3 regions of the Rhizobium sp. TH2 genome follow, and region 2 is predicted to be linked to each of the others. Evidence: riboswitches for the same ligand, from Rfam matches in the RefSeq annotation. Region 2 holds a riboswitch; each other region holds the start of a gene.
What was found. A riboswitch is a leader RNA that binds a small molecule or an ion and turns the genes downstream of it on or off. The one in region 2 is predicted to bind cobalamin.

Region 1: linked by a shared signal. The riboswitch ahead of IHQ71_RS04100 (aromatic ring-hydroxylating dioxygenase subunit alpha) and the one ahead of IHQ71_RS13950 (CbtB-domain containing protein) in region 2 are both predicted to bind cobalamin.
Region 3: linked by a shared signal. The riboswitch ahead of bluB (5,6-dimethylbenzimidazole synthase) and the one ahead of IHQ71_RS13950 (CbtB-domain containing protein) in region 2 are both predicted to bind cobalamin.

The regions. Positions count from the first base shown of each region.
Region 1 covers NZ_CP062231.1:819,395-823,346, forward strand. Annotated here, with positions in the region: gene IHQ71_RS04085 (DUF4864 domain-containing protein) at 1-20, opposite strand, end outside; gene IHQ71_RS04090 (hypothetical protein) at 112-354, opposite strand; gene IHQ71_RS04095 (hybrid-cluster NAD(P)-dependent oxidoreductase) at 351-1,457, opposite strand; gene IHQ71_RS04100 (aromatic ring-hydroxylating dioxygenase subunit alpha) at 1,475-2,722, opposite strand; cobalamin riboswitch at 2,841-3,044, opposite strand; gene IHQ71_RS04105 (Lrp/AsnC family transcriptional regulator) at 3,127-3,537, opposite strand; gene IHQ71_RS04110 (diaminopropionate ammonia-lyase) at 3,716-3,952, shown strand, end outside.
Region 2 covers NZ_CP062231.1:2,783,213-2,787,164, forward strand. Annotated here, with positions in the region: gene cobW (cobalamin biosynthesis protein CobW) at 1-994, opposite strand, end outside; gene cobU (bifunctional adenosylcobinamide kinase/adenosylcobinamide-phosphate guanylyltransferase) at 999-1,535, opposite strand; gene IHQ71_RS13945 (CbtA family protein) at 1,535-2,269, opposite strand; gene IHQ71_RS13950 (CbtB-domain containing protein) at 2,282-2,473, opposite strand; cobalamin riboswitch at 2,517-2,889, opposite strand; gene IHQ71_RS13955 (peptidoglycan-binding protein) at 3,009-3,952, opposite strand, start outside.
Region 3 covers NZ_CP062231.1:1,031,621-1,035,572, reverse strand. Annotated here, with positions in the region: gene IHQ71_RS05270 (glycosyltransferase family 2 protein) at 1-142, opposite strand, end outside; gene IHQ71_RS05265 (PA0069 family radical SAM protein) at 266-1,423, shown strand; gene IHQ71_RS05260 (ribonuclease HII) at 1,618-2,271, shown strand; cobalamin riboswitch at 2,322-2,497, shown strand; gene bluB (5,6-dimethylbenzimidazole synthase) at 2,539-3,273, shown strand; gene IHQ71_RS05250 (F0F1 ATP synthase subunit B) at 3,530-3,952, opposite strand, start outside.

The sequences.
Region 1 (3,952 bases), 2.0 Mb from region 2:
GCAACAAGCAATGCACGCATCGGAAGGCCTCCTCTAGTGAAACACGCAGTCTATGCAGCTTTTCAGTCGTTCACATGCATTTGTACGTGAGGGGGAGGGCGCCGGTTCACATCAATGGCGTTGCCGCCTTCGGCTGCGGGACATCGGCGGCTGGGGATAGCTTGCCTGCACGAGCATGGTTCTAAGCCGGGTCATCTGCTCGGTGCGCAGAGGTGCCTCATCGATCCTCGCGATTTCAACACGGGCTGCCGCTGCTACGTCTGTGCTTTCCGGCAGACTGAAGAACCACGCGAGGAAGATGTCTTCGGATCGCGGAATGGCGCGAGCATTTTCGCTCATGTCGCTCATGCTCATGCCTCGACCTCGACGGGCGTCAGCGGCCGCGAGCAGCAGGCGAGCACATAGCCGCCGGCGATTTCCTGCTCGCTGATGCCGCCATTGTGGCGCATGTCCACGTCTCCGGCGCGTTTGAGAACCTTGCAGGTGCCGCAGATGCCGGATTCACAGGCCGCCGGGATGCGGACGCCTGCCGTCCGCGCGGTTTCGAGAATGGTCTGACCGGGCTCGCACACGGCTTGCTCGTTCGATCCAAGAAAGCTGACCGTCAGGCCCGCCACCTTGCCCGTTGCCACGACCTCGTTAGCCTGCTTGTGCACGCTCTCGGCGATCGATGTCGCGCCAAAGCTTTCCTGATGATAGTGGCCCATGTCGAAGCCTTCGGCCCGGGCAATGGTGCTCACCGCCTTCATGAAAGGATCGGGGCCGCAGCAGAAGATCTCTCGGTCCATGAAATCCGGGACCAGCAGGGCGAACTTGTAGCGATCGATACGACCCATCAGACCGCCCCAGGGGGCGGCTGCGGAGCGGCCTTCGGGCAGGAAGCCGAGCGACAGGTTCGGCATGCGCCGGGCGAGCATTTCGAGCTCGTCACGGAAGATGATCTCTTCCGGCCGTCGCGCCGAGTTGAGGAAGGCAACATCGGCACCCGGATCGCAATCGGCGAGCCAGCGCAGCATCGACATCATGGGCGTGATGCCGGAACCGGCCGAGATGAAGAGGTATTTCCGTGCCGGGTTGCGGGCCAGCGTGAAGTGACCGCTCGGTCCATAGGCACGAAGCCGGCTGCCCGCCGTTACATTCTCGAACATCCAGCGCGTGCCGATGCTTGCCGGCTGGGCCTTGATGGTGATCGCGATCGAATAGGGCCGCGAGGGCGAGGACGAGACCGTGTAGGTGCGGTGGAGATCACCACCCTTGGCGCGCAACTCGACGGTGATGAACTGCCCCGGCATGTAGCGGAACCAGCCGCCACCCTCGACCGCGAAGGTGAAGGTCTTTACGTCAAGTGCTTCGTCCGTGACGCTGGTGCAGACCAGCATCTGGCGTGCCGAGTTCCACGGCATCATCTGGTCCAGCGGCAGGGCAGAGGGCGTCGTGCCCGTCAGCATAATGTTCATCGTCGTGCGCCCCCCGATCAGGCGACGTTTCGCAGCGCAGGCCTGCGCACGCCGGAAAGCCGCTCTTCGATGAAGCGGGAATACCAATCGACGAACTGGATCACGCCGCCCTCGTGCATCTCGGAATAGGGGCCCGGCTGATAGGCCGGCGAGTGGATGCCGCGGGCATTTTCCTCGACGATCTGGCGGTCCTGGTCGTTGGTCTCGGTCCAGACGTGGATTAGTTCGTCGAGCCGGTAGTCGATGCCCTCGACGGCATCCTTGTGGACCAGCCATTTGGTGGTGACGGCGGTTTCGGTGGCGCTGAGCGGGATCACACGGAAGGTGATCGCGTGGTCGCTCAATATGTGGTTCCAGGTCGTGGGATAGTGATAGAGCAGCAGCGAGCCGATACGGTCCATGTTGACGTTGTCGGAGAGCCGCATCTGCACAGCTTTGCGGCCCGAGAGCGTGTAGCTGATCGCCTCGCGCAGCAGCGGCACGCGGGTGGTGCGGAACTGCCCAGCCTCATCGATAATGAACTCGCTCGGCAGGCCGATCGCCTCGCACTTTTCCCAATGCGCGACGATCTCCGGATCGTCCTTGGCGCCATTGACGCCGGTCACCGTGGGCGCTTCGGGGAAAGTCTTGCAGAGTTCGGGATGGTTGCCGGCGCAATGGTAGCATTCGCGATTGTTTTCCCAGACTAGCTTCCAGTTGCCCTTTTCGATGATCGTGCTCTCATAGGCGATCTTGGCGTCGCGCAGCCGGTGCGGCAGGAAATAGGGCTCCATCATTTTCTTGAATGGCGCGAAATCCATCGGCTCATCGGCGAGACAGATGAAGATATAGCCGCCGGCGCTCTCGCAGGCGACGGGCTTCAGGCTGAAGCCGGCGGGATTGAAATCGTCGCCCATTTGGCGCGCGAAGAGCAGCGAGCCGTCGAGATCATAGGTCCACTGGTGATAGGGGCAGACGAGCTTGACCGCATTGCCGCGCTCGGTATTGCACACCCTGGAGCCGCGATGACGGCAGGAATTGTGCAAGGCGTTGATCCTGCCATCGGTGCCACGCACGATGACGACGGGATAGTCGCCGACCTGCACCGTGAAATAGTTGCCCGGATTGGGGATTTCGCAATCGTGCCCGATGAACAGCCAGTCGCGATACCAGATGGTCTCCATGTCGACCTTGTGGAAATCCGGGTCGATATAGAAGGGCTGGTCCAGGCTGTAGCCGGGTTTGCGATTCCTGAGCCGCGTGAGCATGTCGGAACGGATATCCATGGTCGGTCCTCGTCGGTTTCCAAGGACTGGGCATGGTGGACATGGAGGGAAGGTCGCTTGCACGCACGGAAATCCGGCGAGCATGGCGATCCGCCTCTTGACCGCCCACCGCGATCAGTCGAGTTCAAAATCCCGAGGCTGGTTTCCGGGCTCTGGAACTGTCCTCACGGACTTTGTGACTCCTTCCCAGGCCATTCGGCCCAGTGGACTCCCGTCACAATTTACGTTCCAATACCGTTGCGGGGGCAGCGCCGGAATTTAACCGGCTTCCCAATTCTCCAACCGGTTTGACCCGATCGGCACCTCAAGTGTCCTGATAAGACCATAGTCGTTGCGACATGGCGTCATCATTTGCGACATCGCGATGGCGTCGTGAAAACATAATCATTTTGCTCTGGAAAAGCTCAGCGATCGAGCGGTACGGCGAGGCCGACTTTGACCCGGTCCATCGCCACGAAGGTCCGGAATCGCTTCACATTTTTGTTGCCGAAGAACAGCCGGCGGGTGAGCGCCTCGTAATCGGCCATGGTGGGGACGACGATGACGAGGATGAAATCGGCTTCTCCGGTCACGTAATAGCATTGCTGGATTTCGGGCGTTCCGGCGAATTCCCACTTGACGCTCTCGATCTGCTCGGCCGTTTCGCTGAACACTTCGACCTCGACGAAGATGGTGATCGGCTGGCCGACGGCCTCGGGATCAAGGACGGCGACGTTGGCCTGGATCACGCCCGCTTCGGTCAACCGTTTGATGCGGCGCTGCACGGCCGGCGCCGATAGATTGACTGCCTCGCCGATCGTCCGCTGCGGCGTCATGTTATCCGCCTGCAGAATCGCGAGGATCTTCCGGTCGAATTCATCGAGGGCAACAGGCTGATCGGACTTGCGCAAAACCGGGCTCCAACGAAACAAACTTGCAAGGCTCAGAGCAATATAGAGCGCAAATCTCACCACGATTGCAATAATGTTCATGCAGCAACCGATGAGGGCCATCATGTTCCTGCGCAACACCAATCCCGAATACCGCCAACCGCTAACAGCGGAGGATGCCGAAACCCTCGGCCTCGCTTCCGCTCGGGAGGTGGAACGCTATCTCGGCTTCCGCGACAATCACGCCGAGACGCCGCTGCTCTCGTTGCCGGCCCTGGCTGCAAGCATCGGCATCGCCTCGATCCACATCAAGGATGAGGGCCAACGGCTGGGGCTCGGCAGCTTCAAGGCCTTGGGCGGT
Region 2 (3,952 bases):
GGCCGATCACCACGAGCCGCGTGCCGCGCTTCTCGTTCGCCGTCCAGGGCCGATCGAAATAGGTGTCGATCCGCGAACCGACCGCCTGGATCACCAGCCGCATCGGCTTGCCCTTCACCTCGGCAAAGCCCTTGAGCCGCAGGATGTCGTGGCGGTCGATCACCGGCTTCAGCGCTTCCACGAAGGCATTGGCATCATCAAGTGCGCCGAGTTCGACAATGAAGCTCTCGAACTCGTCATGATCATGGTCATGTGGCGCGCCTTCATGCTCAAGCTCGTGATGGGACTTGCGCAGTTCGATATGGTCTTCGGTGCCGACCCCGAGGCCGAGCAGCACCGAGGCCGGCAGGTCGCCATTGCGCGCCTCGATCATCCGCGGTTTGCGCGAAATGGCATTGGAGACAATGTCGCGGACGGACTGCAGCCCAGCGGCATCGAGCAGGTCGGCCTTGTTGAGCACGATCAGGTCGGCGGCTGTCAGCTGGTCCTCGAACAGTTCCTCGATCGGGCTCTCATGGTCGAGACCCTGGTCTTCGACCCGCTGGGCGTCGAGCGCATCGTGGTCATCGGCGAAACGGCCGGCGGCGACTGCGGCGCTGTCTACCACCGTGATCACGCCATCGACGGTCACGGCCGTCTTGATGCCCGGCCAGTTGAAGGCGGCGACCAGCGGCTGCGGCAGTGCGAGGCCCGATGTCTCGATGATGATGTGGTCGGGTCTGACGTCACGCGCCAGCAGCTTTTCCATCGTCGGAATGAAGTCATCGGCAACCGTGCAGCAGATGCAGCCATTGTTGAGCTCGATAATGTCGTCCTCGGTGCAGGCTTCAGCGCCGCAGCCCTTCAGCACGTCGCCATCGACGCCGAGATCGCCGAATTCGTTGATGATCAGCGCGATCTTCTTGCCATTGGCATTCATCAGCATGTTTCGGATCATCGTCGTCTTGCCCGCGCCGAGAAAGCCGGTGATCACCGTGGCCGGTATCTTCTGCATTGCTTCAACCCTTCATCTTGAGCGGCAGACCGGCCGCCACGAAATACACTTCGGCGGCAGCGGCCGCGATCGACTGATGAAGCCGTCCGGCATGATCGCGGAATTCCCGCGCCATGCGGTTGTCAGGCACGATGCCCAGCCCCACCTCATTGGAAACCAGGACGAGCGTCGCCTTGGTGTTCGATGTGAAATCCGCCAGCCGGGCGAATTCCTCCGCCATCTCGCGCTCATCCATCATCAGGTTGGTGACCCAGAGCGTCAGGCAGTCGACCAGTATCACATTACCCGGATGGTCGAGCGCTTCGAGCCGATCGATCAGCGCCACGGGCTCCTCATGCGTCTGCCAGCCATCGCCGCGATCGGACCTGTGTTTGGCGATGCGCTCGCGCATCTCGTCATCCCAGGCCCGGCCGGTGGCGATGTAATGGCGCAAAAGGCCGGTCTCCGCGACCAGCCTTTCCGCGAAAGCCGATTTGCCGGATCGTGCCCCGCCCAGCACCAGGACGGCACCGGGTGGAGCGCGAGGGTCAAGACCCTTCATCAGGCCGTCTTCAGCCAGCGATCGTTGATCGCGCCCATGATCAGGCCGAGCATGAGCCAGAAGAACAGCCCGGCCGAAAGCGTTGCCACGGCGAACTCGGCAGCAAGGATCGCCGGTACATTCGTCGTCTCATCAGCCGCCTGCGGCGCACCGATGACATGCGGCACGATGAGCAGCACGACACCGAGCGCCTTCGCCCAGGGCTCCTTGCGCAGGATGATCAGGTAGAGCCCGATCGCGGATGCGACGACGGTCCCGACCCACCACATCTGGCGGTCGAAGAGATCGGCGGCGGGGAAACCCGGAAGCTCCGGCGGCAGCCCCATCGACGGCAGCAGATGGAAGGAAAGCCAGGCGGCGGCGCCCCAGAGCGCACCGGTGGCGAGCGTGACGGTCCGGCCGGTGAGCAGGCTCACGGCCAGCATCACGAGCGCGAAACCCGCACCGGTGACCAGATCGGCCATCAGCGTGCCGGTCGTGCGGCCGACGCCGAACAGCATGCCGCCCTCTTCCTCGGCACCGGCAGCAGCCGTTGCTTCGTGCTCGTGGGCGTGGGCCTTGCTGACCAGCGTGAGGTTCAGGCCGGTCGTGTGGTCATGCTTTTCGGCGGGCGCGTTTTCGTATTTCTCCGCTTCGAGAATCAGCGGAACGACCTTCGCCTGCTGCGCCACCGTCTGGAGCGCACCAGCGAGCAATCCGGCCACAAGCGCAGCCAGAAGATATTTGACGATCATTTGATGGCCCCTTTAGTGGCAGGGAAAGCCGTTGGCGTGGCGAACGTCGTGTGCGGTGTCATGCAACACGGACGAATGCGCAAAGCCGGCGCCGAAGATCAGGAACGAGCCGAGAAGCAGGGCGAGAATGCCCGCAACGAGACGATCCGAAACCGGGATGGCCGAAACCGAGGTAGACCGGGTAGAAACTGCGGAATGCGCCATAACAACCTCCGTGCTGCTGGCAAGAATAAGCCTTTTTGGCGCGAATGCGCCCGTTTTGTCTGGCAGGTCTCCTGGCTCACGGGTCCAGGCCCATGCCGAAGCATGAGCCAACGCATCTTCCTCGCCTTCCCGAAGGTTCTGCCTCTGCGCGTGGGGGACGATTCGTAGATGGGAGGCGTCCCGCCCCGTGTTGCCGCATAGGCCCTTCAGTGGCTTTGAAGCACTCTCTCCGCCGTCCGCCCAGGCAACATTGCCTTGGTCACGTCAGGCTTTGAAAACACTCCTGGAATTTGCTTGTCCGCTCTACAGTCGCGGGGTCGGCCGGGATGAAAACGCCCTGATTGGGTCCATTCTTCCCATTCCCTTTTGATCCCTTGGGCTTATGCCCGCTGGGAACCAAACAGGCTGGAATCTAGAAGGTCCATGCACCCGAGTCAATCGGCATATCGACATCCGCCTGTCGCGAATGCGCCAGCATCTCCGAAACAAGAACGGGGCGCCAAGGCGCCCCGTTCAAAGTATGTATCGATACCGCTCAGCAACGGCGCCGTTTGCGGCAGCCGCCGTTGAACCTGATCTTGACCTTTACGCGGTTGTTGTACCGCGCCCTGTTGCGGAAGGGCTTGACCACGACCACAGCGGCGGGGCGTCTGACCACAACGCGCGGCCGGACCACGACCCATTCGGTACGCGGGCGCACACGACGGATCACAACGGGAGCAGCGGTCGCCAGCCAGGTCGCATAGGACGCGGCCGAAGCAACGCGAATCCCGTCGATCTGGTCTTCCGAGAGATAGCCGGTGACCGGTGCGCCGTTGTCCTGTTGCCAGGAGGCGATCGCATCACGGGTGCGCGGACCGAACGAACCGTCGGTGCCCTGCGTGTCGTAACCGAGCGCGCTTAGCCGGCCCTGCATTTCGTGACGCTGCTCGCGGTCGAGCACGGACGCTTCGATATCCTCGGAACCTTCGGTGTACTGGGCCTGCTGCTGTTGCTGATCCTGGTTCTGCGCCTGGTCCGGCTGCTGGGTGAGCCCGCCCTGCTTCTTCGCCATGCTGTTCTGCCGATCGGCGGCTGCCGAATCGTCATCCTGCGTGTTGGCCGTGTCCTGCGCCTGATCGTCTGCCGGCTGGGACTGGTCGTCCTCGGCGGCCTGATCGTCGGGCTGCTGCTTGTTGTTCTTGCGGTTGCCGGCGACATTGGCCTTGTTGGTCGCATCGTTCTGCGTGTCGTCGCCCTCGGCAATCGTCGGATCGGGCTGTTCGGCGGCCGTCAGCTGCACGACGCGGGCTTGGGCGATGGCCGCGAACTTGCCGTTCGGATAGGCCCTCAGATAGGCCTCGTATTCGTTCACCGTGTTGCCGTCCGAAGCGGCCTTCCACAGTGCATATTCCTGTTCCCAGTCAGCGCCGGCGGCGGGCTTCTCTTCCGTCTGCGCGGTCTCGGTCGCGGCATTGTCGTCCGCAGCGTCGGTCTGGG
Region 3 (3,952 bases), 1.8 Mb from region 2:
CGCGCGCCGAACCGTCGCGCGAACCATTGTCCAGCACGATCACGTCGCTCACCAGGCCATCGACGGCGCCGGAGACGAGAACGGCGAGCGTATAGGCAAGTTCGGGCTCGTTATCCCGGCATTCGATTAAAACAGTCAGCATTGCTCACCCATAATTGAAGCCCCGCAAAATTGCGAGTCGGTAATTTTGTTCTTGCAATGTTCTCTTTTTCACGATAGGAAAATAATCATCGAGAGGCGGAGATTCGCCTCCCCGGAGAAGCCAATGATCAACATGTCGCTCGCGCGGCAGGCTGCATTCGCGCCTGCCAACACGGCAGATATTGCCGATAGCCTGCTGAAGGAATCCGGTCTGAGGATCGAGATCGACCGCCGCCGCGGACGTGGTGCCGGGCTCAATCCATCGGGCCGGTTCGAGCCTCGGGAACGCGAGGTGCTCGACGACGGCTGGCAGACCTTCGAGACGCTGGAGCCGTTCAAGACCGAAGTGCAGGTGGAGAGGCCGCGCGCCATCATCACCCGCAACGACAGTCCCGACATTCCCTTCGACCGCTCGATCAATCCCTATCGCGGCTGCGAGCATGGCTGCATCTACTGCTTCGCGCGGCCGACGCATGCCTATATGGGCCTGTCTCCGGGGCTGGATTTCGAATCCAAGCTGTTTGCCAAGCCGGATGCGGCAAAGCTGCTGGAGCGGGAGCTTTCCAAGCCGGGCTACAAGCCGAGGACCATCGCGATCGGCACCAATACCGATCCCTACCAGCCGATCGAGAAGGAATGGCGGATCATGCGCCAGATCCTCGAAGTGCTGGCGGCTGCCAATCATCCGGTGGCAATCGTGACGAAGTCGGCGCTGATCATGCGGGATATCGATATCCTCGCCAAGATGGCGGAGAAGGGGCTGGCGAGGGCCGCGCTCTCGGTCACCACCATGGACCGGAAGCTCGCACGGCTGATGGAACCGAGGGCATCGACGCCGACCAAACGGCTCGAAGCGATCAAGGCGATGAGCGAAGCGGGCATTCCGACCGCCGTTATGGCGTCGCCGATGATCCCGGCACTCAACGACCATGAGCTTGAGCGCATCCTCGATGCAGGCGCTGCTGCTGGTGCGAAAGAGGCGAGCTATGTGCTGCTGCGTCTGCCACTGGAAGTGAGCCCGCTGTTCCGCGACTGGCTGCTGCGCCATTATCCGGATCGCTACAGGCACGTGATGAGCCTGGTGCGCTCGATGCGCGGCGGAAAGGACTATGACGCCGAATTCGGCAAGCGGATGAAGGGCACGGGTCCCTATGCCTGGCAGATCAGCCGCCGTTTCGAACTCGCCGCCAAGAAATACGGACTGACCCGGCGCACGATTGGGCTCAATAGCGATCTCTTCGTGCCGCCGAGCGGCCATGGCGTGCAGCTCTCGCTGCTCTGAATTTGGCATCAACGCTTTCCAGCCGGGGTCTGGCATCCCCGCCCGCTTGGGTTCCGGCTGGGAATACATGATGGGAGCACTCCGCCAGTGCTCCTGTCATGACGAGCATGTTGTAACAACATGCTCGTGGTCCCGGTGCGCCGCCCTTGCACTGGGACTTGCAGGGAATCGGATGAATGTGCGAACTATCCCGCATGGCTCGTATGATCTCATCCGATTCCCTTCCCTTTCCCGAGGAGGAGATTGTTCCCACCTTCCGGTTTGAGAGGGGGCTGATGCGCGACGGCTTCCTGCCGGTCGCTGGGGTCGATGAAGCTGGCCGTGGCCCTCTGGCTGGGCCGGTCGTGGCGAGTGCCGTCATCCTCGACCCGCGAAAAATCCCGAAAGGCCTCAACGATTCCAAGCAATTGACCGCAGCGAGACGGGAAGAGCTTTACGAGGAAATCCTGGCGACGGCGGATGTGGCGATCTCGTCGCTGAGCGCCATCGCGATCGACCGGACAAACATACTCAAGGCGAGCCTTGAGGCGATGCGGCGAGCCGTGGCGTCACTCCCCAAGCGGGCGAAGTTCGTGCTGATCGACGGCCGCGACGTACCGCCGGGGCTCACCTGCCCCGGCAAGGCGCTGGTGAAGGGCGACGCGCGGTCCTTCTCCATCGCCGCCGCCTCGATCGTCGCCAAGGTGACGCGTGACCGAATGATGCAGGCCGCCGGGCTCACCTTCCCGCAATACGGCTTCGAGCAGCATGCCGGTTATGCGACGGAGGTGCACCGTGAAGCGATCACCAATCATGGACCATGTGCGATCCACCGCATGACCTTCAGCCCGTTCCGGCTGATACCCTGACGCGACCCTGCTTGTCGCGCATACTGCTTGCTCGCATTCGCCCAATCCAGTTACATCGTTTTTTGTCCGGTGCCTTTCGAGGAGAATCGGGAAGCCGGTCAAAAATCCGGCGCGTGCCCAACGCTGTGAGGGGGATGGTTTCGCGATATGCCACTGGGAAACCGGGAAGGCCGCGAGCGCCAGCTGAACCCAAGCCAGAAGACCGGCCGGACATGATAGCTGAGGGGCGCGGACGGTCCCTGCGGTGCCAAACCATGTGGGGGACACATGCAGGCCGAACCGTTACGCCACCTCGCTACCGCGGGACCATTTTCCGAAGCCGAACGCGCCGCCGTCTATCGCGCCATCTATTCGAGACGCGACGTGCGCAATGAATTCCTGCCTGATCCGATTCCGGACGAACTACTGCAGCGCCTACTGGCGGCGGCGCATGCGGCGCCGTCCGTCGGCTACATGCAGCCGTGGAATTTCATCGTTATCCGTGATGAGGCGCGGCGCCAAGCGGTGCACGGGATATTCCATGAAGCCAATATCGAGGCGGCCGATAAGCTGGAGGGCGAGCAGAAGCTCAAATATATGAGCCTGAAGCTCGAAGGCATTCTCAAGGCGCCACTCAATATCTGCATCACCTGCGACCGCAAGCGCGGCGGCGATTTCGTACTTGGCCGCACTCACAATCCCAGTATGGACCTCTATTCGACCGTCTGCGCGGTGCAGAACTTCTGGCTCGCGGCGCGGGCCGAAGGCGTGGGCGTCGGCTGGGTCAGCATTTTCGATCATGATCGGCTGAAACAGGAGCTCGGCATTCCCGACAGCGTCGAGATCATCGCCTATCTCTGCGTCGGCTATGTCGACCAGCTGTATTCGAAGCCGGAACTGGCCGTGAAGGGGTGGCGGGAGAAATTGCCGCTGGAGAAGCTCGTCTACCAAGAGCACTGGCCGGAGACGTCGCATGTGCTGGACTTTTATCGCGTGGTGGAATGCCGGGCGCGACCGGGATGAAGGGACGTGGCGTGCTGTTTGTTTCGGAGATAGCCACATCCGAGACGTCATGCTCGGGCTTGTCCCGAGCATCTGGTGACGCCCAATAAGGATGTTTCGTCAGTGGATTACGGCGCCGGCACCAGATCCGAGGGACAAGCCCTAGGATGACGTCGTGGGTGAGTTGGCGCCATGCCGAACACTGACCTCGGAGGCAGAAAACGAAAGGCCCCGCGCGGTGGCAGGGCCTTCAAACCATTCAACTGAAAGCTAAGCCTCAGTTCAACCTTGTCTTCACTTCGCCGACGGCGTTGTTGAAGAGCGCGGCACCGGCCTTGTCGTCGAGCTTGCTTGATATCAGCTTCTCGGCGGCGGCGATGGCGAGATCGACGGCTGCGGCGCGGACGGCGTTGACGGCTTCCGATTCAGCGTTCTTGATCTTCTGCTCGGAAAGCGCGGTACGGCGGGCGACATAATCCTCGGTCTTCTGCCTGGCCTCAGTGGCAAGGGTCGCTGCTTCGCGCTGGGCGGCGGCGACGATTTGCTCGGCTTCGGATTCGGCTTCCTTGCGCTTCTTCTGGTATTCAGCCAACAGCGCCTGGGCTTCGTCGCGCAGGCGCTTGGCCGCGTCGAGTTCGGCGGCGATCTTGGCCGCGCGCTCGTCGAGGCTCTTGGTGATCATCCTCGGCACGCCGAGATA